2 regions of the Pseudomonas sp. 2FE genome follow, and region 1 is predicted to be linked to the other one. Evidence: riboswitches for the same ligand, from Rfam matches in the RefSeq annotation. Region 1 holds a riboswitch; the other holds the start of a gene.
The links. Region 1 has a riboswitch for cobalamin ahead of cobO (cob(I)yrinic acid a,c-diamide adenosyltransferase). Riboswitches for the same ligand answer to the same signal wherever they lie in the genome.
Positions count from the first base shown of each region.

Region 2: another riboswitch for cobalamin. It lies ahead of FFS12_RS07080 (CbtB domain-containing protein); the one in region 1 lies ahead of cobO (cob(I)yrinic acid a,c-diamide adenosyltransferase).

Region 1 covers NZ_SCMO01000001.1:261,040-276,554, forward strand. Annotated here, with positions in the region: gene FFS12_RS01275 (DNA-J related domain-containing protein) at 1-344, opposite strand, end outside; gene FFS12_RS01280 (DUF547 domain-containing protein) at 436-1,245, shown strand; gene ttcA (tRNA 2-thiocytidine(32) synthetase TtcA) at 1,350-2,174, shown strand; gene FFS12_RS01290 (DNA-3-methyladenine glycosylase I) at 2,205-2,876, shown strand; gene FFS12_RS01295 (NAD-dependent deacylase) at 2,921-3,688, shown strand; gene FFS12_RS01300 (C40 family peptidase) at 3,753-4,343, shown strand; gene FFS12_RS01305 (C40 family peptidase) at 4,439-4,951, shown strand; gene FFS12_RS01310 (O-methyltransferase) at 4,998-5,660, shown strand; tRNA gene FFS12_RS01315 (tRNA-Ala) at 5,790-5,865, shown strand; cobalamin riboswitch at 6,142-6,398, shown strand; gene cobO (cob(I)yrinic acid a,c-diamide adenosyltransferase) at 6,680-7,291, shown strand; gene FFS12_RS01325 (cobyrinate a,c-diamide synthase) at 7,404-8,708, shown strand; gene bluB (5,6-dimethylbenzimidazole synthase) at 8,722-9,387, shown strand; gene cbiB (adenosylcobinamide-phosphate synthase CbiB) at 9,384-10,337, shown strand; gene cobD (threonine-phosphate decarboxylase CobD) at 10,330-11,358, shown strand; gene FFS12_RS01345 (cobyric acid synthase) at 11,355-12,806, shown strand; gene cobU (bifunctional adenosylcobinamide kinase/adenosylcobinamide-phosphate guanylyltransferase) at 12,820-13,341, shown strand; gene cobT (nicotinate-nucleotide--dimethylbenzimidazole phosphoribosyltransferase) at 13,338-14,393, shown strand; gene cobC (alpha-ribazole phosphatase family protein) at 14,390-14,962, shown strand; gene FFS12_RS01365 (adenosylcobinamide-GDP ribazoletransferase) at 14,972-15,515, shown strand, end outside.
Region 2 covers NZ_SCMO01000002.1:425,637-441,151, reverse strand. Annotated here, with positions in the region: gene FFS12_RS07125 (DUF3617 domain-containing protein) at 1-203, opposite strand, end outside; gene cls (cardiolipin synthase) at 365-1,804, shown strand; gene cfaB (C17 cyclopropane fatty acid synthase CfaB) at 1,828-3,018, opposite strand; gene FFS12_RS07110 (DUF2063 domain-containing protein) at 3,121-3,903, opposite strand; gene FFS12_RS07105 (DUF692 domain-containing protein) at 3,894-4,739, opposite strand; gene FFS12_RS07100 (hypothetical protein) at 4,798-5,052, opposite strand; gene cobM (precorrin-4 C(11)-methyltransferase) at 5,230-5,988, opposite strand; gene FFS12_RS07090 (cobalamin biosynthesis protein) at 6,021-6,431, opposite strand; gene FFS12_RS07085 (CbtA family protein) at 6,541-7,248, opposite strand; gene FFS12_RS07080 (CbtB domain-containing protein) at 7,259-7,444, opposite strand; cobalamin riboswitch at 7,554-7,782, opposite strand; cobalamin riboswitch at 7,872-8,086, shown strand; gene cobW (cobalamin biosynthesis protein CobW) at 8,259-9,326, shown strand; gene cobN (cobaltochelatase subunit CobN) at 9,446-13,201, shown strand; gene FFS12_RS07065 (ATP-binding protein) at 13,322-14,326, shown strand; gene FFS12_RS07060 (VWA domain-containing protein) at 14,251-14,982, shown strand; gene modC (molybdenum ABC transporter ATP-binding protein) at 15,074-15,515, opposite strand, start outside.

The sequences.
Region 1 (15,515 bases):
AGGTGTTGCAGATCCAGATAGTAGTCACGCAGCGGATCCTGTTCGCTGAGTGCCGAGCTACCCGCTTGATAGGGTTGTAACTGCACGCACAACGGGCTGATCAGCAGGTGCGCGGTTCGCTCATTCCAGAGTCGTTCGCGCAGTTGGTAGAGCGCGTTGAACAGCAGAAAGTGGGTGCGAAACAGCACCAGCTTGTCGGTCAGTGCCAGGTGCGGGATATGTGTCGAGTGACGCGCTTTGAGCCGTTGGATCAGCAGATATTCGCTGCAACCATCGGGTGCCTCGCGCAGCAGTTCGAGCAACTGTTCGGCAAGGTCGAGGGCGGGATTCAGTTCGGAGTTCATCGACCGAGCCTAGCACAGCGGCCGCGCGGGTTTGTGGGCGGAACTCACTGGAGTGCCGCCTTGTCCCACCTGCATGAGTCGGAGGATGTTTATGCGCCTGTTGCGCCAGCTGACCGCTATTTTTCTGATCCTGCTCGCGGGTTCTGTGAGCGCTGCGCCGGCGGCCGAGCGCTGGGCGGTGTGGGATGTCAGCAACGAAAGCCGCGCCGCGCATATCGACCACAGCGCCTGGCAGGAATTGCTGACGCGCTACCTGAACAGCCAGCATCCGAGTGGCATTGCGCGTTTCGACTACGCCCATGTGGATCGCCGCCATCGCCGCCTGCTGGATGTGTACGTCGAGCAACTGAGCGCCCTCGATCCGCGGCAATTTACCCGTGCCGAGCAGTTGGCCTATTGGCTCAATCTGTATAACGCGCTGATCGTGCAGCAGGTGCTCAAGAATTATCCGGTGGATTCGATTACCAGTCTCGGCGCCTGGTATCAGTTCGGCCCCTGGGATAAGGCCGTCACCGAGGTCGCCGGCTATAAGCTCAGTCTCAACGACATCGAACATCGCATTCTTCGTCCGCTCTGGCGCGACCCGCGTCTGCACTACGCACTCAATTGCGCCAGCCTCGGCTGTCCCAATCTGGCGGCCGAGACCTATAGCGCGCAGAACAGCGAGCGCCTGCTGGAGGCGGGTGCGCGGGCCTATATCAACCACCCGCGGGGGGTGGCTTTTGAGGACGGCAAATGGGTGCTGTCGAGGATTTATGACTGGTATCCGCAGGACTTCGGTGGCGAGGAGGGGTTGCGCGCGCACCTCATCCATTACGCTAACCCAGCCTTGGCGCAGCAGTTGCAAGCCTTTACCGGCAAACCCCGCTATCGCTATGACTGGAATCTCAACCAGCCCTGAAGACGCAGCCCTGAAGACAAGTAGGGTAGGGCTATTGGCGCTTTCTGCGTAAAATAGCCGGTTTTCGCCACCCCTTTTCGTAAACCCCCGGACTTCAGCGCACCATGGGCACTCTTTCGGTTAATCAAAGCAAACTGCAGAAACGCTTGCGCCGCCTGGCTGGCGAGGCCGTTACCGACTTCAACATGATCGAAGACGGCGACAAGGTCATGGTCTGCCTGTCCGGCGGCAAGGACAGCTACACCATGCTCGACGTCCTGCTGCATCTGCAGAAGGTCGCGCCGATCAAGTTCGAGATCGTCGCGGTCAATATGGATCAGAAGCAGCCGGGCTTCCCCGAGCACGTGTTGCCGGAGTACCTCAAGGCCCTCGGCGTCGACTATCACATAGTCGAAAAAGACACCTATTCGGTGGTGATGGAAAAAATTCCGGAAGGCAAAACCACCTGCTCGCTCTGCTCCCGTCTGCGCCGTGGCACCCTCTATACCTTTGCCGATGAAATCGGTGCGACCAAAATGGCGCTCGGCCACCACCGCGACGACATTCTCGAGACCTTCTTCCTCAACATGTTCTACGGCGGCACGCTCAAGGCCATGCCGCCGAAACTGCGTGCCGACGACGGGCGCAACGTGGTGATTCGGCCGCTGGCCTACTGCAGCGAGAAGGACATCGAGGCCTACTCCGAGCTCAAAGCGTTCCCGATCATCCCCTGCAACCTCTGCGGCTCGCAGGAGAACCTGCAGCGCAAGGTGGTCAAGGAGATGCTGCTGGAGTGGGAGCGCAAGACGCCCGGCCGCACCGAGATCATGTTCCGCGCCCTGCAGAATGTGATGCCCTCACAGCTGGCCGACCGCAATCTGTTCGACTTCACCAGTTTGCGCATCGATGAAAACGCCACACCGCGCTTTGTCGATGTGATGAATCTGTGATTCTCGGCATTAACCCTGCCAGGGCAGCCCATGCGCGACTATAAATGGCTCAATGAGTATTGCCTCAACCGCTTTGGCTCCAAGGCGGCGTTGGAAGCCAGGCTGCCGACCCCCAAGTCGGCGGCCGAGTTGCGCCAGATCGCTGATGACCGTTACCTGTCGTTGATCGCCCTGCGGGTCTTTCGCGCCGGCCTCAAACACAGCTTGGTGGATGCCAAGTGGCCGGCCTTCGAGGAGGTTTTCTTCGGCTTCGCTCCCGAGAAAGTCGTGCTGATGGGCGGCGAGCATCTGGAGCGGCTGATGCAGGACGCGCGGCTGATCCGTCACCTTGGCAAGCTGAAAAGCGTGCCGCGTAACGCGCAGTTTGTCCTCGATGTGGCGAAGCAGCAGGGCAGTTTCGGCGCGCTGATCGCCGATTGGCCGGTGACCGATATCGTCGGCCTGTGGAAGTACCTGGCCAAACATGGCGGCCAGCTCGGCGGGCTGTCGGCGCCACGCTTGCTGCGCATGGTTGGCAAAGACACCTTCATTCCGACTGACGATATGGTCGCGGCCCTGAAGGCGCAGGAGATCATCGAAAAGACTCCCACCAGCCTGAAGGAGCTTGCCGCCGTGCAAGCCGCGTTCAATCAGTGGCACGCCCAAAGCGGCCGGCCCCTGTGTCAGCTTTCGGTGATGTTGGCGCATACGGTCAATCATTGATCGCGAGACTCGGTATTCGCCCTTAGAGGGTGAGGGAGGCCCCGATGGATACTGCAATTCAGCGAGTCGCTCAGGCGCTTCGGCGCGCCGAACGCATCCTGATCATCAGCGGTGCGGGCCTTTCCGCGGACTCCGGCTTGCCGACCTATCGCGGTCTCGGCGGCTTGTATAACGGCGTGACCGAAGAAGGGCTGCCGATCGAGACGGCGCTCTCTGGGCCGATGCTGCAACGCGATCCTGCCCTGTGCTGGAAATACCTCGCCGAACTGGGCAAGGCCTGCCTGGGAGCCAAACCGAATGCCGGTCATTACGCTATCGCCGAACTGCAACGGCGCAAATCTGGCTGCTGGGTGCTGACGCAGAATATCGACGGCTACCACCGCGCGGCGGGTAGTCCGGTGGAGCGGCTGATCGAGATTCATGGCGAACTGGCGCCGCTGTTCTGCCAATCCTGTGGCGCCGAGAGCGCTGAATTGGCAGAGCATCTACAGCGTCCGCTGCCGCCAAAATGCCCGCAGTGCGGTGGCATCCTGCGCCCGCCGGTGGTGCTGTTCGAGGAACTGCTGCCGGAGCTGGCCATCGACACGCTCTATGCCGAGCTGCGCAAAGGCTTCGACGTGGTGCTGGCGGTGGGGACCACGGCGAGCTTCCCCTATATAGTCGAGCCGGTCGTGCGCACCCGCCACGCAGGCGGCTTCACCGCCGAAATCAACCCGATGCACAGCGACCTCAGCCGGCTGGTGGATGTGCATTTACGGGGTAGGGCCTTAGATGTGTTGCCGGAGTTACTGGGTCACATTCCGGCTAATTAAATTTGCAAGTGAGGGTTGTGGAAGGCATAGTCGCGGCTTCATAAAATTCGACACGGCCGTGCCCATGCTAAAGCGCTTCGCACCCCTCGTGCCCCTCGCACTCTCAGTCTTCCTGGTTGCTTGCGCCGGCTACTCGCCGAAGTCGCAGGTCGCCGAAGCTCCCCAGCCGATTGCCGATGAGCAAACTGTCGAGCCGCTGCCGGACTTCGCCCAAGACAAACCCTACGAATTGCCGACCTTTGCCGACAGCATCCTGGCTCACGGCCTGTCGCTGGTAGGCACCCGCTACCGTTTCGGCGGTAGTTCGGTGTCTTCCGGTTTCGATTGCAGCGGCTTTATCGGTTACCTGTTCAAAGAAGAAGCCGGTATGAGCCTGCCGCGCTCCACCCGCGAAATGATCAACCTCGATGCACCGCTGGTGGAGCGTACCGAGCTGGAGCCTGGCGATCTGTTGTTCTTCAGCACCAACGGCCGTGGCCGGGTCAGCCACGCCGGCATCTACCTCGGCGATGATCAGTTCATCCATTCTTCCAGCAGCCGCAGCGGCGGTGTGCGGGTGGACAGCCTGGATGATAAATACTGGAGCCGTACCTTCATCGAGGCCAAGCGCGCCTTGGCGCTGGCTTCGGTTAGCCACAATCCGCTGCACCCTTAATCTCCATTGAGTTCAGCGCGCGCAAGCGCAAAGCTTGCGCGCGCTCGTACCTCGCGGCAGAGTAGAGCGCACTAAGAATCAGAGCCGCCTCGCTTATGCCCGCCACGGCCCGTCTCGCCCTACTCGTACTCGCCGCGCTGCTGACTGCCTGCGCGAGCAACACCGCCCCTCCGGAAAGCGTTTTCACCACCGAGCACAGTGGCGCCGCCGATGATGTGCTGTTGCGCGCCTTGGGGCTGGTCGGCACGCCTTACCGTTACGGCGGCAATACCCCAGACAGCGGCTTCGATTGCAGCGGCCTGATCGGCTACGTCTACCGGGATGCAGCCGGCATCGCCTTGCCGCGCTCAACCCGCGAGATGATCGGCATGCGTGCGCCGAGCGTGCGGCGTGACGCGTTGCAGACCGGCGATCTGCTGTTCTTCGCCACCAATGGCGGCGGTCAGGTCAGCCACGCGGGTATTTACGTCGGGGAAGGGCGTTTCGTTCACGCGCCCTCCAGTGGCGGCACCGTGCGCTTGGATAGCCTGGCGACTGCCTACTGGCAGAAGAGCTACCTGGAGGCCAAGCGGGTGCTCAATCCGGCCCGTCTCGCCCGCACGCCCTGATCTGCACGCGCCTATCTACCCACGCCCATTTACATAGGAGTGCCGCATGACCGGCCGTACCCTGAACCTCGACGACGCGCTGTATAACTACCTGCTCGAGGTCTCCCTGCGTGAAACGCCGCTGCTCAAGTGCCTGCGCGAGGAAACTCAAGCCTTGCCCATGGCGCGCTGGCAGATCGCCCCGGAGCAGGGTCAATTCATGGCGCTGCTGGTCAAGCTAATCGGTGCCAAACGCCTGCTGGAAATCGGCACCTTCACCGGCTACAGCGCCCTCTGTATGGCCAGCGCCATGCCGGAAGATGGCCAACTGATTTGCTGCGACCTGCCCGGCGACTACAACGCCATCGCCCGTCGCTACTGGCAGCAGGCGGGAGTGCACGAACGCATCGACCTGCGTCTGGCGCCGGCGCTGGAGACCCTTGGTCTGCTGGAGCGAGAAGGGCAGAGCGGAACCTTCGATCTGATCTTTATCGACGCCGACAAGGCCAACTACCCGGTTTACCTGGAGCATGCCCTGGTGCTGGCCCGGCCGGGCGCTTTGATCCTGTTCGATAACACCCTGTGGAGTGGGCGAGTCCTGGAACAGGCGCCCGACAGCGCCGACACCCGCGCTATCCAAGCCCTCAACCGGCGCCTGAAAAACGACCAACGCCTGGATTTGTCTCTGCTGCCCATCGGCGATGGTCTGACCCTCTGCCGTAAACACTGACAGCTGTGCAGGGCCTGGGCGCATGAGTTCGCCCCAACAGCTTTTTCCAACGATTCACTCGAACAGGCTTGACCGCGTCCGCCTGCCAGCGCCAGTCTGCAGCCGGTGAGCTATATTCAGCCCGTCTTAGGGCCGATAGCTCAGCTGGGAGAGCGCCACGTTCGCAACGTGGAGGTCGGGAGTTCGATCCTCCTTCGGTCCACCAAATCGAAAGGCCGGAACCCATGGGGTCCGGCCTTTTCGTTTGGCTATGTCTGAGTTAGCTGTTGCAAGGCGAGCATTGGAAAAGTGCAAGACCCAGCGGGCCAGCTCAACACTTCACCGGCACCTAGCCAGAGCATTTGAAGACTGGATAAGGCCTTTGGCCGCCACCACCGGCCGGGCAAAGTGCGCTGCTTGGCGGCACCTATGCCGAGTTCAGCTGCAAGCTGGCCATATTCACCCTTAGTGCCGCGTTGACGCTCCACCGCCAACCCTCTAACCTGCCTGCCTTGCTTCAGGTGCCCCCAGGCTTAGTGCCGGCGGGGTGAAACAGGGAAGCCGGTGCGTTCTTGCAGTTGTTCATTTAATGAGCAGTCAGGCAAAACTATTCCGGCGCTGCCCCCGCAACGGTAGACGAGTCAAGAAGCCGCTTTTAGCCACTGTGCCCTGCACGGGAAGGTGCGGTTTTGCGAACGCCTCATCTCGAAGGTGTTCCGCTCGTAAGCCCGGAGACCGGCCTGTCGCAGTCCACGGCATCGCGGAGGGCGTTGTCTGGCGTGTAGGCTGCGCTGCGGCCTGTGCGTCCGCTGTTCTCCGCAAGCTTTACCCAGCCTGAGTCCTGTGGGCGAGAGTGGTGGAGATCCTGTCTCGATGAGTAAGTCCTTTCTGGTGCCAGCTATTGGTTCGGCGGTGGCGAGACTTTGTCCGCCGTGTCCCGGGCGGCATTCTTTCCTGACTAGTCTGTCTCTACACCCTTTTCGCGCTTCCAGCGGTGTTTGGGCAGCCTCCAACGTGCAGCAAGGTTCTGAGGTGAAACGATGAGCGAGTCAGCAGAAAGAGACGCCCGCCACAAGGCCCGGATGGAGCGCAAGAAGGCCCTGGTCGACGAAAAGATCGCCCAGGCGCAAGACCAATACGGTCTGTTGCTGGTGCACACCGGCAATGGCAAAGGCAAAAGCAGCTCGGCCTTCGGTATGGTCGCCCGCGCGTTGGGACATGGCATGAAGGTCGGCGTGGTGCAGTTCATCAAAGGCGCGGCGAGCACTGGCGAAGAGCGATTCTTCCGCCGCTTCCCCGAGGAAGTCAGCTACCACGTGATGGGTGAGGGTTACACCTGGGACACCCAGGATCGCCAGCGCGATATCGACAAGGCCGTCGCCGCCTGGGCGGTGGCCAAGCAGTTGTTGAATGACCCCGAGATCGGCCTGGTGGTGCTGGATGAGCTGAATATCGCGCTCAAGCATGGCTATTTGCCGTTGGACACCGTGCTGGCCGATATCGGTGGTCGCCCGCTGTTGCAGCACGTGGTCGCCACCGGCCGTGGTGCGCCGCCCGGCTTGATCGAGGCGGCAGACACCGTGACCGAAATGGGCATGCTCAAGCATGCGTTCAAGTCCGGCGTGAAGGCGCAGAAAGGGGTGGAGTTTTGAGGCGCCTGGCTTTAGTAGGGTGGATTCGCCGCAACGCGGCAATCCACCATCCGGAGGCCATGCGGTGCATTGCCCTGCGGTCGAATGCACCCTACGGACGAGGTTTGAGCGCATGAGCTCCGCACGCCAATGCCCGGCCCTGTTGATCGCCGCGCCGGCTTCCGGCCAGGGCAAGACCACCGTCACCGCCGCCCTGGCGCGGCTGCATACGCGCCAGGGCAAGCGGGTGCGGGTGTTCAAGTGCGGGCCGGACTTTCTCGACCCGATGATCCTCGCCCGCGCCAGCGCCGCGCCGGTCTATCAGCTCGACCTGTGGATGGTCGGCGCGGTGGAAAGCCGTCGCCTGCTCTGGGAAGCCGCTGGTGAGGCCGACTTGATTCTGATCGAAGGGGTCATGGGCCTGTTCGATGGCACACCGTCCGCCGCCGATCTGGCGCGGCATTTCGGCGTGCCGGTGATGGCGCTGATCGACGGCTCCGGCATGGCCCAGACCTTTGGTGCCATGGCCCACGGCATGGCCACCTTCCAGGCCGATCTGCCGTTCTCCGGGGTGCTGGCCAACCGCACCGGCAGCATCCGCCATGGCGAGATATTGCGTGACTGCCTGCCCAAGCACATTCATTGGTACGGCGCCTTGCCGCGTAGCGCCGCGATCGAACTACCGAGCCGGCACCTGGGGCTGGTGCAGGCCGAAGAACTGGCCGATCTGGACGCCCGTCTGGATGCCGCCGCCGATGCCCTGGCCGCGAGTGCCGACGTCGGCTTGCCGGCGCCGGTGAGTTTTGCCGCGCCCGAGCTGTTTGAGAGCCAGCCCATCGAGCCGTTATTGGCCGGCGTGCGCATCGGCGTCGCGCGGGACACCTCGTTCGCCTTTATCTACCAGGCTAACCTCGATCTGCTGCGCCAGTTGGGTGCCGAGCTGATTCAGTTTTCGCCGCTGCAGGATGCCGAGATACCCGAGGTAGACAGCCTCTATCTGCCCGGCGGCTACCCCGAGCTGCACCTGCAACAGCTGGCGGCCAATCAGCCGATGAGCGCGGCGATTCATGCCCATCACGCCGCCGGCAAACCGATCCACGCCGAGTGTGGCGGCATGCTCTACCTGCTCAAGGCGCTGACCGATAAAGACGGTGAGCGTGGCGAGCTGCTCGGTCTGCTGCCCGGCCAGGCGCTGATGCACAAACGCCTGAAGGCGCTGGCGTTGCAGGAAATCGAATTGCCGGAAGGGCGCCTGCGTGGCCACACCTACCACTATTCGGAGCTGGACTGCGCCCTGGAGCCGCTGGCCCGTGGCGTCTGCCCGACTTATAAGCGCACGGCCGAGGCGGTTTACCGGATCGGCCGGCTGACCGCTTCCTATATCCACCTTTATCTGCCGTCCAATCCCCAGGCGGCTGCGGCCCTGTTCCTACCATGAGCGAGTCAACTGCATGAGCCAGCACGCGTTCAGCGAAGCCGAGCGCGCGGCGGTGTACCGCGCGATTGCCGAACGCCGCGACATGCGCCATTTCAGTGGCGGCCAGGTCGCGCCTGAACTGCTGGCGCGTCTGCTGGAGGCGGCGCATCAGGCGCCGAGCGTCGGCTTGATGCAGCCTTGGCGGTTTATCCGCATCACCCGGCCAGGCTTGCGTGAGGCTATTCATGGCCTGGTGGAAGAGGAGCGGGTGCGCACGGCCGAGGCCTTGCAGCAGCGCTCGGATGAATTCATGCGGCTCAAGGTCGAGGGTATACGCGACTGCGCCGAGTTGCTGGTGATGGCCCTGATGGACGGCCGCGAGGCGCATGTGTTCGGTCGCCGCACCTTGCCGGAAATGGACCTGGCGTCGCTCGCCTGCGCGATTCAGAACCTCTGGCTCGCCGCTCGCGCGGAAGGTCTGGGCCTGGGCTGGGTGTCCTTGTTCGACCCCGAGGCCCTGGCCGCGCTGCTCCATTTACCGGCCGGGGCGAAACCGGTGGCGGTGCTCTGCCTGGGCCCGGTGCCGGAGTTTTACCCGGTACCGATGTTGCAGCAGGAAGGCTGGGCCACACCCCGGCCGCTGGCCGAACTGGTGTTCGACAATCAGTGGGAAGAGCGGCAGCGGGGTGAGCGGGCATGAGCATCGCCCTGATGACTGTGGCCGGCGTGGCGCTGGATGCCGTGTTGGGTGAGCCGAAACGCTGGCACCCGCTGGTGGCCTTTGGGCGCCTGGCTGACGCACTTGAGAGGCGCTTTAACCGACCCTTCGCGCCCCCTTCGGCAGAAGGTGATCCGCATCACCAGGAGATCGGTCGCGGCTGGCGCAGCCATGGGGTCACGGCCTGGGTGCTGGCGGTATTGCCGCTGACGCTGATGGCCTATCTGTTGAGCCTGCTGCCCACTGTCGGCTGGCTGGTCGAGGTCCTGGCGCTGTATGCGGCCATCGGCCTGAAGAGCCTGGCCGAGCATGCCGAGCCGGTGGCCCGGGCGCTGCGCGAGGATGATCTGCCGCAGGCGCGCGAACGCGTCGGTTACCTGGTCAGCCGGCAGACCGCCGAGCTGGATCACCAGGCCGTCGCCCGCGCCGCCACCGAATCGGTGCTGGAGAACGGCAGCGATGCGGTCTACGCCGCGTTGTTCTGGTTCGTGCTGCTCGGCGCGCCGGGCGTGGTGCTGTACCGCCTGAGCAATACCCTGGACGCCATGTGGGGCTATCGCAACGCGCGCTTCGAGCGCTTCGGCTGGGCCGCCGCGCGGATCGATGACGTACTCAATTACCTCCCCGCGCGGCTGGTGGCGCTGACTTACGCCCTGCTCGGCAAAACCCGGCTGGCACTGCACTGCTGGCGCACTCAGGCGCCGACCTGGGACAGCCCCAACGCCGGCCCGGTGATGGCTGCCGGTGCTGGTGCGCTCGGTGTGGCACTCGGCGGGCCGGCGGTTTACCACGGTGAGTTGCACCAGCGCCCGCGCCTGGGCGAAGGGCCGGCAGCCGGCGCGGAGACTATCGAGCGGGCGGTCAGCCTGGTGCGCCGAGGGGTGCTGCTCTGGCTGCTGATCTTGCTGGTAGGAGGCCGGCTCTATGCTTGAACACGGCGGGCGTTTGCAACTGGCGGCGCGCCAGTACGGGATTGCCGAGGCCGACTGGCTCGATCTCTCCACCGGCATCGCGCCCTGGCCCTGGCCGGTGCCGGCGATTCCGCTGCGTGCCTGGGCCCGTTTGCCGGAAACCGAAGACGGCCTGGAAGCCGCCGCCCGCGCCTATTATGGAGCCGCCCAGCTGTTGCCGGTGGCCGGCTCGCAAGCCGCGATCCAGATGCTGCCGCGCCTGCGTCGCGCTGGCAAAGTCGGCGTGCTGTCGCCCTGTTACGCCGAGCATGCCGAGGCCTGGCGCAAGGGCGGGCATAGCGTCCTTGAGCTCGGCGAGGATGAGGTGGACCTGCTCCTGGATCTGGAGGGGGTCGATGGACTCGACGTGCTGGTGCTGGTCAATCCGAACAATCCAACCGGGCGGCTGATCGAACGGACGCAACTGCTCGACTGGCATGCGCGATTGGCCCGCCGGGGTGGCTGGTTGGTGGTCGACGAGGCCTTTATGGACAACACGCCGGAACATAGTCTGGCGGCCAGCAGCGGCCGAGATGGACTGATCGTGCTGCGCTCGTTCGGCAAGTTCTTCGGCCTGGCCGGTGCCCGGCTTGGTTTCGTCCTGGCGCCAAACGAACTGTTGCAGGCGCTCGCCGAACAGCTCGGGCCCTGGACTATCAATGGCCCGACCCGGGTGCTCGGTGCAGCCTGCCTGCGCGATGGCGACGGGCATCTGCTGCAGCGTCAGCGCTCGGCCCAGGCCAGCGAGCGTCTGGCCGGGTTGCTCGGGCGCCATGGCTTTGCACCTGTCGGTGGTTGTGCGTTGTTCCAATGGCTGCCGAGCGCCGAGGCGCAGGCGTTGCAGGACTTCCTCGGCCGGCGCGGCATCCTCGTCAGGCTGTTCGTGCAGCAGTTTGTAGAAAAAGTGCAAAGCAGCAGCCTGCGTTTTGGCCTGCCGGCGGATGAAGCGGGCTGGGCCCGCCTCGAGCAAGCGTTGCAGGCCTATCGGCAGGAGTTTGCATGAGTACCTTAATGGTCCAGGGCACGACCTCGGATGCCGGTAAAAGCACCCTGGTCGCCGCGCTGTGTCGCTGGTTGCAACGCCAGGGCGTCGTGGTGGTGCCGTTCAAGCCGCAGAATATGGCGCTCAACAGCGCGGTGACGGCCGACGGCGGCGAAATAGGTCGCGCCCAGGCGGTGCAGGCACAGGCTTGTGGTCTGGCGCCGCACACCGATATGAACCCGGTGCTGCTGAAGCCCAACAGCGACACGGGCGCGCAGGTGATCATCCATGGCCGCGCCATCAGCAGCATGGAGGCGGCGGCCTATCACGACTACAAAAAGGTCGCGCTGCAGGCGGTGCTGCAATCTCATCGACGCCTGAGTGACGCTTACCAGGTGGTAATGGTGGAGGGCGCCGGCTCGCCGGCGGAGATCAACCTGCGGGCTGGCGACATCGCCAATATGGGCTTCGCCGAAGCGGTGGATTGCCCGGTGATCCTGATTGCCGATATCGACCGGGGTGGCGTATTCGCGCACCTGGTCGGCACCCTGGAGCTGCTGTCCGCAAGCGAGCAGGCACGGGTCCAGGGTTTCGTCATCAATCGTTTTCGCGGTGCCTTGAGCCTGCTGCAACCGGGCCTCGACTGGCTCGAACAGCGGACCGGCAAGCCGGTGCTCGGCGTGCTGCCGTACCTCGGCGATCTGCATCTGGAAGCCGAAGACGCCATCGACCGCCGCCAGACGCCCAAGGCCGAGCGGGTGCTGAAGGTGGTGGTGCCGGTGCTGCCGCGGATCAGCAACCACACCGACTTCGACCCGCTGCGCCTGCATCCGCAGGTCGATTTGCAGTTCGTTGCGCCGGGGCAGCCGATTCCGGCGGCGGATCTGATCATCCTGCCCGGTTCGAAAAGCGTGCGAGCCGATCTGGTGTTTCTGCGTGCCAACGGCTGGGAAGAGACGCTGCAACGGCATCTGCGCTATGGCGGCAAACTGCTGGGGATTTGCGGCGGCTTGCAGATGCTCGGCCGCAATCTGCACGACCCGCTCGGGCTGGAAGGCGCGGCGGGCTCCAGCCCGGGTTTCGGCCTGCTGGAGTTCGACACCGTGCTGGCCGCGGAAAAACAGCTGCGCAATGTCCAGGGCCATTTGTGCCTGGAGGATGCGCCGATGAGCGGTTACGAAATCCATGCCGGCGTCACTAGCGGGCCGGCGCTGGATCTTGCCGCGGTGCGCCTGACCGATGGCCGCAACGATGGCGCGCAGAGTGTGGACGGGCAGATTCTCGGCACCTACCTGCACGGCCTGTTCGAAACGCCGGCAGCCTGCAGTGCCTTGCTGCGCTGGGCCGGCTTGCGCGACGTGCAGCCGGTCGATTACCACGCCCTGCGCGAGCGCGATCTCGAGCGGCTGGCCGATCTGGTCGAGAAACATCTGGACTGTGCGCGGTTGCGCGAACTCTGTGAGCTGTAGCTAAGGTCTCTACATGATTGAACTTATTTTGGGCGGCGCGCGCTCCGGCAAGAGTCGTTTGGCCGAGCGCCTGGCGGCAGAGAGCGGCGGGCCTGTGACCTATATCGCCACCTCGCAAGCCCATGACGGCGAGATGAGTGCGCGTATCCGGCACCACCGCGAACGTCGCCCGTTGCACTGGGGGCTGATCGAGGAGCCGCTGGCACTGGCCCGCGTGTTGGCGGAAAACGCCGCCGAGGACCGGTGTCTGCTGGTCGACTGCCTGACGCTCTGGCTGACCAATCTGCTGATGCTGGATGAGCCGGCGCGGCTGGCGGCCGAGCGTGAGGCGCTGCTGAACGGTATCGAGCAACTGCCGGGGCGGATCATCCTGGTCAGCAATGAGACCGGCCTCGGTGTGGTGCCGCTGGGCGAACTGACCCGCCGTTATGTCGATGAAGCGGGCTGGCTGCATCAGGCCCTGGCCGAGCGCTGCCAACGGGTGATTTTCAGCGTGGCCGGTTTACCCATGATTCTCAAAGGAGTGCCGTTATGAGTCTGTCCTGGTGGGCTGCACCCTGTCAGCCGCTGGATGCTATCGCCAGCACCAAGGCTCTGGCGCGCCAGCAGCAATTGACCAAGCCGGCCGGTTCCCTCGGCCAACTGGAGCAGGTGGCGATTGACCTGGCCGGCATGCAGGGGCGCGAGCGGCCCAGGGTTGATAGCCTGTGGATCGCGATTTTCGCCGCCGATCACGGCGTGGTGGCCGAGGGTGTTTCGGCCTATCCGCAAGCGGTCACCGGGCAGATGCTGCGCAACTTCGTGACCGGCGGCGCGGCCATCAGCGTGCTGGCGCGGCAGTTGGGCGCCGCCCTGGAGGTCATCGACCTGGGCACCGCGGTGCCGCTGGAGCCCTTGCCGAATGTGCGACATTTGCAGCTTGGCGCCGGTACGCAGAATTTTGCCCGGGGCCCGGCGATGACTCGGGCACAAGCCTTGATCGCCCTGGAGGCCGGCCGTGATAGCGTGCGGCGGGCCCAGGCTGTCGGCGCCGAGCTGTATATCGGTGGCGAGATGGGGATTGGCAACACCAGCTCGGCCAGCGCCCTGGCCTGCGCCTTGTTGGGCTGCCCGGCGCGCCTGATGGTCGGCCCCGGCACCGGCTTGGATGCGGCTGGCGTTGCGCATAAAACCGCGGTGATCGAGCGCGCGCTGGCGCTGCATCAGGCCCATCTGGGCGAGCCGCTAGCGCTGTTGCAGCACCTCGGTGGTTTTGAAATCGCCGCGCTGGTCGGCGCCTACCTGGCCTGCGCCCAGCAGGGTTTGGCGGTGCTGGTGGATGGTTTCATCTGCAGCGTGGCGGCCCTGCTCGCGGTGCGCATCAATCCCGCTTGCCGGCAATGGTTGCTGTTCGCCCATCGCGGCGCCGAGCCGGGGCATCAGGCGGTGCTGCAAGCCCTGCAGGCGCAGCCGTTGTTGCAGCTCGGCTTGCGCCTGGGCGAGGGCAGCGGGGCGGCTTTGGCGGTGCCGCTGGTGCAACTGGCCTGCCGTCTGCACGGCGACATGGCGACCTTCGCCGAAGCCGCCGTGGCGGATAGGCCGGCATGAGCTTGCAGCTGGATCTGCTGCGCCACGGTGAAACCGAGCTGGGCGGCGGCTTTCGCGGCAGCCTGGACGACGCGTTGACCGCCAGCGGCTGGGCGCAGATGCGCGCGGCGGTCGCTGACGCCGGGCCTTGGGATCTGATCGTCAGCTCGCCGCTGCAACGCTGTGCCGCCTTCGCCCGCGAATTGGCGGAGCAGCAGGGCGTGGCGCTGCTGCTGGAAAACGATCTGTGCGAGCTGCATTTCGGCGCCTGGGAAGGCCGCAGCGCGGCGGCATTGATGGAGACGCAGGCCGAGGAACTCGGGTTGTTCTGGGCCGATCCCTACGCCTTCACGCCACCCGCGGGCGAACCCGTGCTGCAGTTCGCCGCGCGCGTGCTGGCCGCCACCGAGCGGCTGGCCGCCCGTTTCACCGGTCAGCGCCTGCTGCTGGTGACCCATGGCGGCGTGATGCGGCTGCTGCTGGCCCAGGCGCGCGGTCTGCCGCGTGAGCAGTTGTTGCAGGTGGAGGTCGGGCATGGCGCTTTGTTCCAGCTGAGCGTCGCGACTCCCTTCGCGCTGAGCGAGCGCTAAGCCATGTCGATTCAGCCACTCTTGATCGCCCTGCAATTTCTTACCTGTCTGCCGATCCGCCTGGCCGGCATGCCGACATCGGAACAGCTGGGGCGCTCGTTGCTCTGGTATCCGGCCGTGGGGTTGTTGCTGGGCGCGTTGCTCTGGGGCTTGAGCGTGCTGCTCGGCGGCGCTCCGCTGCTGTTGCACGCGGCCGTGTTGTTGGCGGCCTGGGTGATCTTGACTGGTGCGCTGCACCTAGACGGTCTGGCGGACACCGCCGATGCCTGGCTCGGCGGCCTGGGTGATCGAGAACGCACCCTGACGATCATGAAAGATCCGCGCAGTGGGCCGGTCGCGGTGGTCACGCTGGTGCTGCTGCTGTTGCTCAAGTTCGCCGCCCTGGTGGCGCTGCTCGAACAGGGCCAGGAGCCGGCGTTGCTGCTGGCACCCTGGCTGGCTCGGGCGCTGCTACCGCTGCTGTTTCTCAGCACGCCCTATGTGCGTATCGGCGGTCTGGGGCAGGCGCTGGCCGAGCATTTGCCGCGGCAGACGCTGCCGTGGGTGCTCGGCG
Region 2 (15,515 bases), on a different contig from region 1:
TGCTGCGCCATCGCCTGTTCGGCCATTTGCCGCGGCTGTGCCGGTAAATTACCGAGCAATAGCTCCAGGTTCGGCAACGCCTGACCATTGAGCTGCATAGTGTTCGGGCTGATTTCCCAGAGCCCGGGCTGCAGCGTTTGTGCCTGGGCCAGTTGCGCTAGCAGGCAGATCGCCGCACTAAGGGTAAAAAGGCGGATGTCCATGCTCGGGATTCCTTGCAGAGGCTGCTTATGCGCTCGGCGTGGCCCGCCCGAATAGCGTGCCGGCGACGCCAACCCGCGCTAGCCTACCCAGTAGTAGACGCCGTCAGTGGCTGACAGTTGCAGCGGCGCACGGCACCTTTGCGCAAGGAAAGTACTCGAGCATGGACTACAGCATTCCCCCGCTACTCGGCTATCTGCTGGTGCTGGTGCATCTGCTCGGGATTGCCGCGGCCATCCATGCGGTGCTCAGCGTACGCACTGCGCAAGGTGCGATTGCCTGGGCCATCGCCTTGCTGTTTATGCCCTACCTGACGCTGCTGCCGTATCTGGTGTTCGGCCGCAGTACCTTCGACGCCTACATCAAAGCCCGGCGCCAGGCCGACCGCGAAATGCACCGCGCGATGGCTAACCTGAACTGGCGACCCTGGGTAGAAGAAGCCCTGGCGGCACGTGAATCCGAGGTTTACGGCAATCTGCGGGCCATGCCGCGTCTGAGCCGGATGCCGTGCCTGGCGAACAACCAAGTACGCCTGCTGATCAATGGCGAGGCCACCTTCGCGGCGATCTTCGCCGCCATCGGCGCGGCCCGGCAGGCGATCCTCATCCAGTTCTTCACCGTCCATGACGATGCTCTGGGCCGCCGCCTGCAAGCCTTGCTGTTGGAGCGCGCCGCGGCCGGGGTCGCCGTCTATTTGCTCTACGACAGCATCGGTAGCCATGCCTTGCCGCGCAGCTATGTCGAACGCCTGCGCAGCGGCGGTGTGCAAATCCAAGCCTTCGCCACCCGCAGCGGGATGTTCAACCGCTTCCAGGTCAACTTCCGCAACCATCGCAAAATCGTGGTGGTGGACGGCGAGTACGGTTTCATCGGCGGGCACAATGTCGCTGACCTATACCTCGGCCTGAAACCGCCGCTGGCGCCCTGGCGCGATACCCATATCGAACTGCGCGGGCCGGTGCTGGCCTGTCTGCAGGAGTCGTTCGCCGAGGACTGGTTCTGGGCCACCCGGCAGCTGCCGCCGCTGATTCTGCCGGAGGCCTATCCCAGCGGCGGGATGCTCTGTCAGGTGCTGACCAGCGGCCCGGCGGATGCGCAGGAAACCTGCTCGCTGTTCTTCGTCGAAGCGATCCATGCGGCGCGCGAACGGCTGTGGATCACCAGCCCGTATTTCATCCCCGACGAGGCGGTGTTCGCCGCCTTGCGCCTGGCGGTGCTGCGCAATGTCGATGTGCGTATCTTGCTCCCGGCGCGGCCCGATCACCGCATGGTGTTCGCCGCCTCCAGCCTGTACGCCTTCGAGGCGCTGCATGCCGGCGTGCGCGTGTTCCGCTACCAACCGGGCTTCCTGCACCAGAAAGTCGTGCTGATCGACCAGGACGCCGCCGCCATCGGCAGCGCCAACCTGGACAACCGCTCGCTCCGACTGAATTTCGAGATCATGCTGCTCACCGTCGATCGCGGCTTTGCTAAGGAAGTCGAGCGGATGCTCGAAGACGACTTCGCGCAATCGCACGAACTGGCCGCCGGCGACGACCAACATATCCATCGCCTGCGGCAGCTCGGCATGCGGGTGGCGCGGCTGATTTCGCCGATTCTCTGAGGCTACCCCGGCGCGCTCTGCTTTCAGGCTTCGCGGTAAAGATCGGCCCGACTCCAGGGCAGTTCGTGGGAACCATCGCTTAACGGCTTGACCGCCAGAATCTGATGCAGATTCATCCAGCCGCGGGCAAACCCATAGGCGCAGCCGGCCAGGTACAAGCGCCAGATCCGTAACACCTGCTCCGGCACCAACTGCGCCGCCTCCGCCAACTTGTTCTCCAAACGCGCGCTCCAAAACTCCAGGGTTCGCGCGTAATGCCGGCGCAGGCTTTCCACATCCACCACTTCCAGGCCCGCCTCGCTAAGGAGCGCAGTCATGTTGGCCAGATGCGGCAGTTCACCGTGGGGGAACACGTAACGGCCGATAAACGCGCCGGCACCGCGCCCGACCGGCCGACCATCGGTGTTCTTGGAGGTGATGCCGTGGTTCAGCACCAGCCCGCCGGCCCGCACCGCGCCGTACAGGCGTTGACAGTAGAGCGGCAGGTTGGCATGGCCGACATGCTCGAACATGCCGACGCTGACGACCTTGTCGAAGCGACCATCCTGCGGCAGATCGCGGTAGTCCAGCAGTTCCAGTTGCACCTGAGCCTCCAGCCCTTCGGCCCTGACCCGCGCGCGCGCCAGCTCCAGCTGCTCCTGGCTGAGGGTGATGCCGAACACCTGCACGCCAAATTCGCGGGCGGCGAAGCGTGCCAAGCCGCCCCAACCACAGCCGACATCGAGCAGACGCTCACCCGGCTGCAGGCGCAGCTTGCGGCAGAGGTGGCGCAGCTTGGCCTGCTGGGCCTGTTCGAGATCTTCCGTGCCGGTCTCGAAGTAGGCACAGGAATAGACCATCTCGCGATCCAGCCAGAGCGCGTAGAACTCGTTGGAGAGGTCGTAATGATAGGAAATGGCGGCGGCATCGGTGGCCTTGTCATGCTCGGTGCGCGCCGGCAGGATCGCCTCCCCCTCGCCGAGCAGCGCTTGGCTGAGGACATCGCCGATGCGAATGACTTCGCTCATCGGCCCCTCGAGGCCCAGCCGCCCCTCCACGAAGGCGCCACCCAGCGCATCCAGGCTGGGATGGGTGAATTGCGCGACCAGGCTCGGATCTTTGAGCACCATGGTGACGCTCGGTGCCGGGCCGAGGTCGAGTTCATGACCGTTCCACAAGCGCAGCCGCAATGGCAGTTGAAGGTCGCGCAGGGTCGGTGGAAGTTGCGCCAGCATAGGGAGCTCCACGTTCACACTCATGAGTGCAAGCGTAGTTCAAATGCCTCCCAGGCCAAGCCAGAGGTTCAACGACCTCGTTATAGGCCCAACAACCTTCGCCTATGACACCCGCTGCAGCAGCCCCTCGCTCAGCCATTGCTTGAGCCAGGTCGCCGCCTGCACAGGCGCGGCGTCGCCCTGCGCGCTCAGCTCGACGCATAACTCGGCGAAATTCCAGCCTTGCTGGCTCATGCCGTGCAGCGCCGCGGCTTCCGCAGGACCCAGGCTGCGGTACTGGCTGACCAGGCCCTGGCGCCAGATCAGACAGACCTGCGGCTGTTCCAGCGGCGTGCTGGCCGGCGGCTCGTCCGCGGCCTTGAGCGCGCGCCACAACGCCAGGCTGTTGTAGTGGCAGACCTGCCACTGCACGCTGGGCAGCAGGCGTACCCGCAACTCGGGCCAGTCCGCGGCCGGCAGCGTGGCCATGCTCTGCAGGGTCAGGGGTTCGCCGTCCGCGGCGTCGAAGGCCAGGGTGAAGGCCCATTCCAGACGCGCGAGTTCGGCCAGCGGCGCGCCCTGTTCGGCGACCAGGTAGCCGTCGATAAAGTCCGCCAGCCGCGCGCCCAGCCAGCGCAGGCTGAAATGACGGGAGGGATGAGCTTGCAGGTAGGCACTCGCCAGGCGCTCGAACTGGTCGTCGCCGAGCCAATGACGCAGGGTTGGGAAGTCTTCGCGTAGGGCGTCCAGCAGGCGCGCCCGGTAGGCGTTGTGATAGATCGCCAGGCCTTCCTCGGCGCTCAGGGCTGGGCTGCCGAGCAGGCTGTCGCGCAACGCCGCGTTGGGCTGCGGCTGCGCGCCGAGCAGGTAGGTCTCGAGTTCGAGCTGCCAGTCGTTCAGGCGCATGCGGCCTCCGTGCCGAGTGCCACGGCAGCGAGTGCGCGGGCCTGGTCCAGTTCGGCGAGCAGCTCGGCGAGGGGTGGGAAGTGATCGTCGCGCTCCAGCAGGGTGGCGACCGGGCCGAGGTGCTCAAGGGTACGCTGATAGAGCCGCCAGACCGGATCGCTGACCGGCTGATCGTGGGTGTCGATCAGGTAGCTGCCGTAGTCGCTATGCCCGGCCAGGTGCAGCTGGCGAATCCGCGCGGCTGGCAGCGCGCTGATAAAGTCCCAGGGCTCGAAGCCGTGATTGCGCGCGCTGACATAGACGTTGTTGACGTCCAGCAACAGCTCGCAGCCGCTCAGCTCGCTGAGGGCGGCGAGGAACTGCCATTCGCTGAAATCAGAGTTCGCGGTGCGCACGTAACTGGAGACATTTTCCAGCACCAGCGGCCGCTCTAGTACCTCCTGCACCTGGCGCACGCGGGCGGCCACATGCTGCAGGCTTTCTTCGGTGTAAGGCAACGGCAGCAGGTCGTGCAACTGATGGGCGTTGCCGCGGCTCCAGCACAGGTGGTCGGAGATCCACGCCGGCTGCACCCGGTTGGCGAGATGCTTGAGCTGCTGCAGGTAAGCTTGGTCGAGCGGATGCGGGCCACCGATGGACAGCGAGACGCCGTGCATCACCAAGGGGTAGTGCTCGCCGATGGCGTCCAGGTAATACAACGCCTTGCCGCCGTCGACCAGATAGTTTTCCGAGATGACTTCGAACCAGTCCACCGCCGGGCGCTGTTCGAGTATCTCGCCGTAGTAGGCGCTGCGCAGCCCCAGGCCGTAGCCGAGGCAGGGAGTAGCTGAAGACATGCCGGGCTCCTTCGCCAGAGTGGCCGGGGTGACCGTAAATCGGCCACCCCAGGCGCACTTATTTGCCGACTTTGCCGCCGGCATTGTTGCACTCGGCCAGGGTCATGTTCTTGAAGCCTTGTCCCTTGCAGGAGCCCTGCCCTTTGCAGGCGTTTTTCGCGGTCTTGCAGTCGTTTTGCCCTTTGCAGGCGTTGACGCCATAACAGGGCACCATCTGGGCCTCCTCGGCAAAAACCTGGGGCGAGATGCTGGCGAACAGTCCGGCGGCGGCCAGGGCTAAGGCGGCGCCAGCAGCGGCAGTTTTCATGGTCATGTTGTTATCCTCATCTGATGGGGGGCGTCGGCCGTGGACGGCTTACTCAGGCCCGACACATTGATAGAGTGAAGACAGTTTCTGGCGTTACAGCCAGGCGAAAAGAATTTCCCGAGCCCTTCAGCGATTCCCCCGAGGGCAGATCCAAGCGCGAGCCTGGCCACGAGCTTCTGTGGATCAGGCCTGGTCCGCCGGCCGATAAAGGTGTTCGTGGCCTGCGCGGTAAAGCGTGGAGTCGGCGAAGTCCTCGGCCGCCAGCACCCGGCCGACCAGGATCAACGCCGTGCGCTGGAAGCCTTTGGCCTGCACCTTGGGCTGGATGTCGGCCAGGGTGCCGCTGACCCAGTCCTGATCCGGCCAGCTGGCGCGGTGAATGACCGCCACCGGGCAGTCGGCGCCATAGTGCGGCAGCAGCTCGGCGACGATCTTGTGCAAATGGCTGATGCCCAGGTGAATCGCCATGGTCGCGCCGTGGCGCGCCAGGTCCGGCAACTGTTCGCCGGCCGGCATCGAGGTTTTGCTCGCGTAGCGGGTGAGGATCAGGGTTTGCGAGATACCCGGCAGGGTCAGCTCGCTTTCCAGCAGCGCCGCACAGGCGGCGGTGGCGGTGACGCCCGGAACTATCGCGAACGGAATCTGCAGTTGGCGCAGCAGGCGAATCTGCTCGCCGATCGCGCCATACAGCGACGGGTCGCCGGAATGCACGCGGGCGATATCCTGGCCCTGCTCATGGGCCGCCTTGATCAGCGCGATGATTTCCTCCAGGTGCAGTTCGGCGGTATTCACCAGCAGCTCGGCACTATGGCCTTCGAGCACTGCCGCGGGCACCAGCGAACCGGCATAGAGAATCACCGGGCAGGAATGGATCAAGCGTTGCCCCTTGACCGTGATCAGCTCCGGATCGCCTGGGCCGGCGCCGATGAAATAGACCGTCATGGGCCTCTCCTGAGTCGTGAAGTTGGAAACACTTATGGGCGACGAATGCAGGCCAGGGCAAAGCTGGCGCTGGCATTGCTGTGTTTGCCGATCAACAGCTCGGCCCGACTACCGCTCAACGCCTCGGCCTGTGCCAGGGCACAGGCCTCGGCCACCCCGGCGCTGCCGGTGGCGCGCAAGGCGATGGCGGAATGTTGCGTCAGCCGGCTAGCGAACGCCGCCAATTGTGCGGCAGAGAAAAACTCCAATGGCAGCTCCAGCGTTTGCGCCAGGGCCAGCAAGCCGGGCTCGGCGCGTTTCTGCTCGATACTGGCCAGCCCGCTCAAGTCCGCCAGCTGCAAGCCATAGGCATCCAGCGTCTGCTCCAGCAGCTCGCGCAGCACGGCTTGCGAACAGCCACGCCGGCAGCCGAGGCCGGCGATATAGAGCGGAGCGGCCGTCATGGCAGCGGCGCAGTGGCATGGATAGAAGCGTGGACAAAAGCGAAAAACCCGCTGACGGCACAGCCGTCAACGGGTTCATGTGCAGCCGGCCGAGGACCGGAGCAGTGGCTCACGCCGCGTTCGGGCCGGCGAAACGGCGATACAGCCAGGCCGAGAGCAAGCCCAACGCCACCCAGAACAAGGCATTGGTAATCAGCGAGGCCCAGATGAACTGGTGTTCCAGCGCCTCTGGCGCCAGGCTCGAATGCACCTCGGGCTGCGGCGCACCGATCACGTGCGGCACCAGCAGCAGCGCCAGGCCAAGGCTGCGCAACGCCCAGTACTTACCGAAGACGATCAGCGCCAGACCTACCGCCGTGGCCATGGCGGTACCGATCCACCAGTACTGACGCAACGCCAGATCGGCGGCGGCAGTCCCCGGCAACTCCGGCGGCAAGCCCAACGCAGGCGCCAGGCTGAAGGTCGCGAAACCGCCCAAGCCCCAGAGCAGGCCTTCCCAGGTCCGGCCCGGCGTACGCAGGCTGTACAGACCGGCCAGCATCAGCGCGAAGCCCACCGCCACCACCAGATTACCGCCAGTGGTGGACAGCACGCGCTGCCAGCCATCTTCCGGCGCCCAGGCCTCGGCGCTGTGCTCATGCGCGGCAACGCCGGCCTCATGCCCATGCTCGCCGACCTGTTCGGTGGCCGGCGCGCTGTTCTCGAAGGTTTCCGCTGTAAGAATCAGCGGTGCGACCCAGAAACTCTGCAACAGAGTCAATAAAAGTGCCGCCAACAGCCCGCTGAAGCCGGCCGTCTGGGCGATGCGCTTAATCATGGCAAGCCTCTCAGTGGCACGGAAATGCGGAGCTGTGGCGGGTATCGTGCGCCGCGTTGTGTACGGCATCGATCTGCGAGAAGCCGGCGAAATAGACCAGCAGTGCGCCCAACAGGCCGGCACCGATGGCCAGAACCAGGCGTTGCGAGAGCGAGGCACTGGCCTCGGCAGAATGTGTCAGGGTGCTAGTGGACATGACCGTTCCCTCTGAACTGGAAATGAAAACGTAGCAGAAGGGAACGCACGAGGAGCCGAATGCGAACGCACTCGAGCTTCCGGCTTGCGCCCGCCCACCGCGGGTTTGCCAAACTGTAATGATTTCAGGCCGGTCTCCGGGCTTGCGCTGACTGCTGGATGCGAACATCCACAGTGTCATGGGACTCACCTTCCCATGCCCTGCGGCACAGTGGTTTTTCGGTCCCATCATTCGCTTACCGTTGCGGGGGCAGCGTCGGACTAGCTCCTGGGAGCGCACCGACTTCCCGTTTCACCTTGCGCACGACCGCACAAGACACCTGAAACAGCCTTTCTAGAACATCACGAACACGGGTCGAGCGTCAACTTCGGCGGTGGCGCCGCAGTAGTTTTCACACCGCCTGAATTGACCCGACTCCGCGCACTGCGTAGCCTTGCCGCTTCGAGGTTCTCTGGGCTCAGCAAGCCAGCACCAGAGCTAAGAGGGAACGCGGTTGAACGCCGTGGCTGCCCCCGCAACTGTAAGCGACTTGATCTCTTCCAATGCCACTGCCGTATGCGGGAAGGCGAAGAGAGGGCCCCCTGATTAGGAGAGCGGGCCAAGTCGTGAGCCAGGAGACCTGCCTTCGAACTTCTTAGAACCTGTTCAAGATCTAGTCGAGCGCCGCTCAGGCAGATAGTGCACAGGTTCGTACGACAACCGGGCGGGGTGATCCGGTGGCGAACTGCTTAATGCGAGCCTGGTGCTCCGCTACGCTCGTCGCGCATGCCCGCCGATCCGCTTTCGCTTCGATCTGAACAGGGCTGCGCGACGCATGAAAACCTTGGCCAAACTACCCGTCACCATAGTTACCGGCTTTCTCGGCGCCGGTAAAACCACCCTGCTGCGGCACATGCTCAACAACGCCGAAGGGCGGCGCATCGCGGTGATAGTCAACGAGTTCGGCGAACTCGGCATCGACGGCGAAATCCTCAAGCAATGCTCGATCGGCTGCAGCGAAGAAGAAGCCGTCGGCCGGGTGTTCGAGCTGGCCAACGGCTGCCTGTGCTGCACCGTGCAGGAAGAATTCTTCCCGGTCATGCGCGAGCTGGTGGCGCGGCGTGGCGACCTCGACCAGATCCTCATCGAGACCTCCGGCCTGGCCTTGCCCAAGCCGCTGGTCCAGGCCTTCAACTGGCCGGAAATCCGCAACGCCTGCACCGTCGACGCGGTCATCACCGTGGTCGACGGCCCCGCTGTGGCCGCCGGCACCTTCGCCGCCTTCCCGGATCGGGTCGACGCCCAGCGCCGCGCAGACCCGAACCTCGACCACGAATCGCCGCTGCACGAGCTGTTCGCCGACCAACTGGCCAGCGCCGACCTGGTCATCCTCAACAAGGCCGACCTGCTCAGCCCCGCAGCGCTAGCCGCCGTCCGTGCCGAAGTGGCGGAAGAACTGCCGCCGGCGGTGAAGGTCATCGAAGCGCGCAGTGGCGAGCTGCCGTTGTCGATCCTGCTTGGCCTGAACTCGGAAACCGAGCTGCATATCGACGGCCGCAAGACCCACCACGACCTCGAAGACCACAACCTTGATGGCCACGCCGAGCACGACCACGAGGAATTCGACTCCTTCGCCATCCAGCTGCCGGAAGTCGATGAGCACTTGTTGCTGGCCAGCCTCAATAGCCTGGTCGAGCGCCACGGGGTGCTGCGCATCAAGGGCTTCGCGGCGATTCCCGGCAAGCCCATGCGCCTGCTGATCCAGGGGGTCGGCAAGCGTTTCGACAAACACTTCGACCGCGCCTGGCGCGCCGATGAAAGCCGCGCCAGCCATCTGGTGATCATCGGCCAGGAGTTGGATCAGGCGCTTATCAGCAACGAGCTGAAGACCTCACTGGCCTGACGCGCGCAGGGTGCGCCATGCGCACCGCAGAACTTGATCGCCGCCTGGTGCGCGCGGCGCACCCTACGCTCCCAACCCACGAACACGCGACCGCGCCACCACAGGACCCACGCTGACCCATGCACCTCTTGCGCACCCAGCCCGGTGGTTTCGTCCCCGCCGATGGCATCGCCCATCTGGCGCAGACCCCCGCCGATGTCGTGATCCTCTGCACCGGCGACTCGCACCTGTCGCTGCTGGCCGAGGCGGCGCGGGAGCTGCCGGCGGACTACCCGAGCCTGCGTCTGGCCAGCCCGACGCAGCTGCAAAATCACGCATCGGTCGACCTCTATGTGGACGAGGTGCTGCAACACGCCAAGCTGATCCTGATTTCCCTGCACGGCGGCATCAGCTACTGGCGCTATGGCGTCGAGCGCCTGGTCGAACTCGCCGCCCGTGGCACCAAACTGATTCTGGTGCCGGGCGACGACAGCCCCGATCCGGAATTGACCGCGCTGGGCAACGTCGCCGCCGCCGAGGCCGAACGGCTCTGGCAGTACCTGCGCCAAGGCGGGGTGGACAACGCCAGGCAGCTCTATCACTACCTCGCCAGCACCTGGCTGGATGCGGCTTACCCCTGGGTCGAACCGCAGCCGCTGCCGCGCGTGGGCCTCTATCACCCGCGGCAGGCCAACGCCGAGCTGAGCCATTGGCAAGCCGACTGGCGTGCTGGGCAAGCGGTGGTCGGGCTGCTGTTCTACCGCACCCACGTGCAGTCGGCGAACACCGCCTTCATCGACGAGTTCTGCCAACGCCTGCTGGCCCAGGGTCTCAACCCCCTGCCGATTGCCGTGGCCAGCCTGAAAGAGGCGGCCTGCCTGACGGTGGTGGAAGATGTGCTCGAGCAGGCGGACGCCGCGCTGATTATCAACACCACCGGCTTCGCCCAGTCCAACCCCGAGGCGCCCAACCTGCGCCCGTTTCGCCGCAATGTGCCGGTGCTGCAGGCCATCTGCGCCCTCGACAACCTGCCGCTCTGGCGCGACAACCCCCAGGGCCTGGGCCCCCGTGACTTGGCCATGCACATCGCCCTGCCCGAGCTGGACGGCCGCATCATCACCCGGCCCATCAGCTTCAAGGGCCTGGCCTGGCGCAGCGAGCGCAGCCAGAGCGATGTGGTCTGCTACCAGGCCGAAACCGGGCGGATGGATTTCGTCGCCGAACTGGCGCGGCGTTGGGTCGAACTGGCGCGTTTGCCGAGTGCCGACAAACGCATCGCCCTGGTGCTGGCCAACTACCCGACCCGCGACGGCCGTATCGGCAACGGCGTCGGCCTGGATACCCCGGCCGCCGCACTGAATATCCTCCGCGCCCTGCAAGCCGAGGGTTATCCGCTGCAGGACTTGCCCGCCAGCGGCACCGCGCTGATCCACCTGTTGCTAGGCGGGGTGACCAACGAGCTGGACCACCTCGACCTGCGCCCCTGCGCGCAAAGCCTCGCGCTGGACGACTACCGCCAACACTTCGAACGCCTGCCCGCCGCCAACCAACTGGCCGTGCGCGAACGCTGGGGCGAACCCGAGCAGGATCCCATGCACCGACAAGGTAACCGAGGCGGGCGGATGATGATCGCCGGCCTGCGTTTCGGCCTGTGCTTCGTCGGCATCCAGCCGGCGCGCGGCTACCAACTCGATGCCAGCGCCGTGTACCACGACCCCGACCTGGTGCCGCCCCACGGTTACCTGGCGTTCTACTTCTGGCTGCGGGCAGTCTTCGGCGCCAATGCCGTGGTGCATGTCGGCAAGCACGGCAACCTGGAATGGCTACCGGGCAAGAGCGTCGGCCTGTCGGAAAACTGCTGGCCGGATGCGCTGCTCGGGCCCATGCCCAACGTCTACCCCTTTATCGTCAACGATCCCGGCGAGGGTGCCCAGGCCAAGCGCCGCACCCAGGCGGTGATCATCGACCACCTGATGCCACCGCTGACCCGGGCCGAAAGCTACGGCCCGCTGCGCGATATCGAGCGGCTGGCCGACGAGTATTACGACGCCTCCCTGCTCGACCCCCGCCGCGCCATTGAACTGCGCGGCGAGATTCTCGCCCTGGTGCGCGCCACCCAGCTCGACCGCGAACTGCAGTTGCAGATCAACGAAGACCCGGACAGTTGGCTGCCGCAGCTCGATGCCTACCTGTGCGACCTCAAGGAATCGCAGATCCGCGATGGCCTGCACGTGTTCGGCGAGTCGCCGGCCGGGCGCCTGCGCATCGACACCTTGCTGGCCCTGCTGCGGATTCCCCGTGGCGATGGCCGTGGCGCCAACGCCAGCCTGTTGCGGGCCCTGGCCAAGGATTTCCAGCTGGGCTTCAACCCGCTCAACTGCGAAATGGCCACCCCCTGGAACGGGCCGCGCCCAGCCGAGTTGCAGGCGCTGAGTACCGATGCCTGGCGCACCCAGGGCGACACCCGCGAGCGCCTGGAGCTGTTTGCCTTGCAGTTGATCGAGGCGACCTTGCTCGGTGCGCCGATGGCCGTCGGCACTGAAACCGCGCCGGTGCTCGAAGCACTGCGCAATCGGGTCGCACCGACCCTGGACGCCTGTGGCCCGGCGGAAATCTCAGGGCTGCTGGCGGCCCTGCGCGGCCGCTTCGTCCCCGCCGGCCCCAGTGGCGCACCGAGCCGTGGGCGCCTCGATGTGCTGCCGACCGGGCGCAACTTCTACTCGGTGGACGTGCGCAACCTGCCGACGCCGACTGCCTGGCGCATCGGCTTCCAGTCCGCCAGCCTGCTACTCGAACGCCACCTGCAAGACAACGGCGACCACCTGCGCCAGCTCGGCCTGTCGGTCTGGGGTACCGCGACCATGCGCACCGGCGGCGACGATATGGCCCAGGCCATGGCCCTGCTCGGCGTGCGTCCGATGTGGCAGGCCGGCAGCCAGCGGGTCGAGGATTTCGAAATCCTGCCGCTGTCGCTGCTCGACCGCCCGCGGGTGGATGTCACGTTGCGGGTCTCGGGTTTCTTCCGCGATGCCTTCGGCAACCTGATCCGCCTGTTCGACGCCGCCGTGCAAGCGGTGGCCGAACTGGACGAGCCAGAAGACCTCAACCCCCTGGCCGCCCGCGTGCGCCTCGAGCGCCAACGCCTGGAGGCCCAGGGTGTCGACGCCGCAGACGCTCGCCGTCAGGCCGGCTGGCGCATCTTCGGCTCCAAGCCGGGGGCCTACGGTGCCGGGGTACAGAACGCCATCGAGGAGCGCCTGTGGCAGACCCGCGCCGATTTGGCCGAGGTCTACCTGAACTGGGGCGGCTACGCCTACGGTGCGGCGGACAGCGGTACACCGGCGCGCGAACACTTCGTCCAGCGCCTGGAGCGCCTGCAAGCGGTGCTGCATAACCAGGACAACCGCGAACACGACATTCTCGATTCCAACGATTACTACCAGTTCCAGGGCGGCATGCTGGCGGCGGTGGAAACCCTGCGCGGCGAGCAGGTCGCCAGTTACCACGGCGACCACAGCCAGCCGGACAACCCGCGCATCCGCACCCTCAAGGAAGAATTGAATCGCGTGGTCCGCGCCCGCGCAGCCAATCCCAAGTGGATCGCCGGGATGAAACGACATGGCTACAAGGGCGCGTTCGAGCTGGCCGCGACCGTGGATTACCTGTGCGCCTTCGACGCCACCAGCGAATTGATCGACGATCATCAGTACGAGCTGCTGAGCGACGCCTACCTCCTGGACGCGGACACCCGCGAGTTCATCCAGCAACACAACCCCGGCGCCCTCCAGGACATCACCGAACGCCTGCTCGAAGCCCAGCAACGCGGGCTGTGGCAGGAGCCGGGCGAGTACCGCGCGGCCCTGGAGAATTTGCTGATGGATAGCGAGGAGAGCTGATGGCTAAAGCACAACCTGTAGGAGCGGGCCATGCCCGCGATGCTTTGCCTTGGGCACATTCGCGGGCATGGCTCGCGCCTACAAACTCTTTGAATTCCTGACTCTTTTGGAAGGCCGACCATGACCATTCCCCTCTTCCCGCTGGCCGCCGTGGTCGCCGCCGATGAGCTAAAGCTGGCGCTGTGCCTGGCGGCCATCGATCCGGCGATTGGCGGTGTGTTGATCGAAGGGCCGCGCGGCATGGCCAAGTCGACCCTGGCCCGTGGCGTCGCCGAACTGCTACCCGGCGGCCACTTCGTCACCCTGCCGCTGGGCGCCAGCGAAGAGCGCATAGTCGGCACCCTCGACCTCGATGCGGCGCTGGGCGAAGGCCGTGCGCAATTCTCCCCCGGCCTGCTGGCCAAGGCCGATGGCGGCGTGCTCTACGTCGACGAAGTCAATCTGCTGCCGGACCACCTGGTCGACCTGCTGCTGGACGTCGCCGCCAGCGGGGTCAACCACATCGAACGGGACGGCATTTCGCATAACCACAAGGCCCGCTTCGTGCTGATCGGCACCATGAACCCGGAAGAGGGCGAATTGCGCCCGCAACTGCTCGACCGCTTCGGTCTGAATGTCATGCTCGGCGCCCAGCCGCAACCGGCCGAGCGCGCCGAAATCGTCCGCCGCCGCCTGGCATTCGATGCCGACCCGCAGGCCTTTCTCCAGCGCTGGGCCGAGTCGCAGAACGCCCTGCAGCAACGCTGCGTCGCCGCCCGTGAGCGGCTGGCACTGATAGCGCTGGACGACGCGACCCTCGATGAAATCGCCCGCCGCTGCTTCGCCGCCGGTGTCGACGGCCTGCGCGCCGATCTGGTCTGGCTCCGTGCCGCCCGCGCCCACGCCGCCTGGCGCGGCGCCGAGCAGATAGCCGCCGAGGACATCGACGCGGTCGAACACTTCGCCCTGCTGCACCGTCGCCGCCACAGCCCATCACCGGCCGCCCAGCCGCCGCAAGCGCCGCCACCCGCCGCCGGCCAGAGAGGGCAGGCTGCCGCTGGCGAAGGCCAATGGGGCGAACTACCCGCTCAACCGGTACCCATGGGTGCGCAGCGCGAGCTGCCGCGCTGGCCAAAAAAGCCCTAAGCATCCGCCCGCGACAGGTCACTGGCGCGGATGCCAAACCCAGACCCGGCCGCCTCGACGGAGGCCGCCACGGCGCCTCCCGGCACGGCGAACTGGGCGCGATCCACTGGCTCGCCACTCTGCTACGCGGCCGCCCACGACGCCAGGCCGACCTGCAACGCCGCCCGCGCAGCCGCCAGCCCGGCGAACTCTGGCTGGTGATAGTCGACGCCTCCGCCTCCACCCGCCGCCACGGCGCCCTCGCCCAGGCCAAGGGCCTGCTCGCCACCCTGTTCGAACAGGCCTACCGCCAACGCACCCGCCTCGCCGTACTCCACGCCACCGGCCACCAACCGCAATGGCTCTGGCAAGGCCAGAAAGCCTCCCCCGCCCTGCACGACTGGCTCAGCCAACTCGGCGCCGGCGGCGGTACCCCACTGCTCGAAGCCCTGCAACAGGCCTCGACCTGGCTGGAACGGCGCCAGCGGCAGAAACCGGCCGAACAGCAACACCTGCTGATCCTCACCGACGGCCGCCTGCGCGACTGGCCGGCCCTGGTGCCGATGGCCTGTCCGGCGCTGCTGGTTGACATTGAAAGCGGGGCGATCCGGTTGGGACGGGCTAAGCGGTTGGCGGAGGAGTTGGGGGCGGAGTACTGGGCTATCGAGGATCTATAGCTAAGCACCGCCTCGAGCCCTGGTGCCCATCAACGGCGTATGACATGCCCATCCCCATTGCCGGCCATTGCTCATAGCGCGCAACGCGCAGCTAGGCCAGCAGGGCTACCGACTTGATTTGCGCCCACAAGCGCTGGCCGCGGTGCAAGCCAAGCTGGTCACGGGAATAACGCGTGATGCGGGCCAGCAGAGGCGTGCCCTCCATCTCCAGGCGCACCAACACATGGGCGGCGTTATCCGCGGGAATCTCGGCGCTGACGGTCACCGGCAGCAGATTGAGAATGCTGCTGTGCAAGGGTTTCTCCAGGTTCAGGCTCACGTCACGCGCCTGGATCTTGCAGCGCATGCGCTTCCCTAACGTGACTGGCGAGTGGGCGACCCGAACGCTCATGGCACTGTTCGGAAAGCCCAGACTCAGCAGCCGATAAGCCGAGTCATAGCCAGTCACCACGCCTTCAACCACCACGCCCGCATCCTCACCGAGCGCCATGGGCAAATCCAGGCGAGCGAGGATTTCACCCATCGGGCCGCTG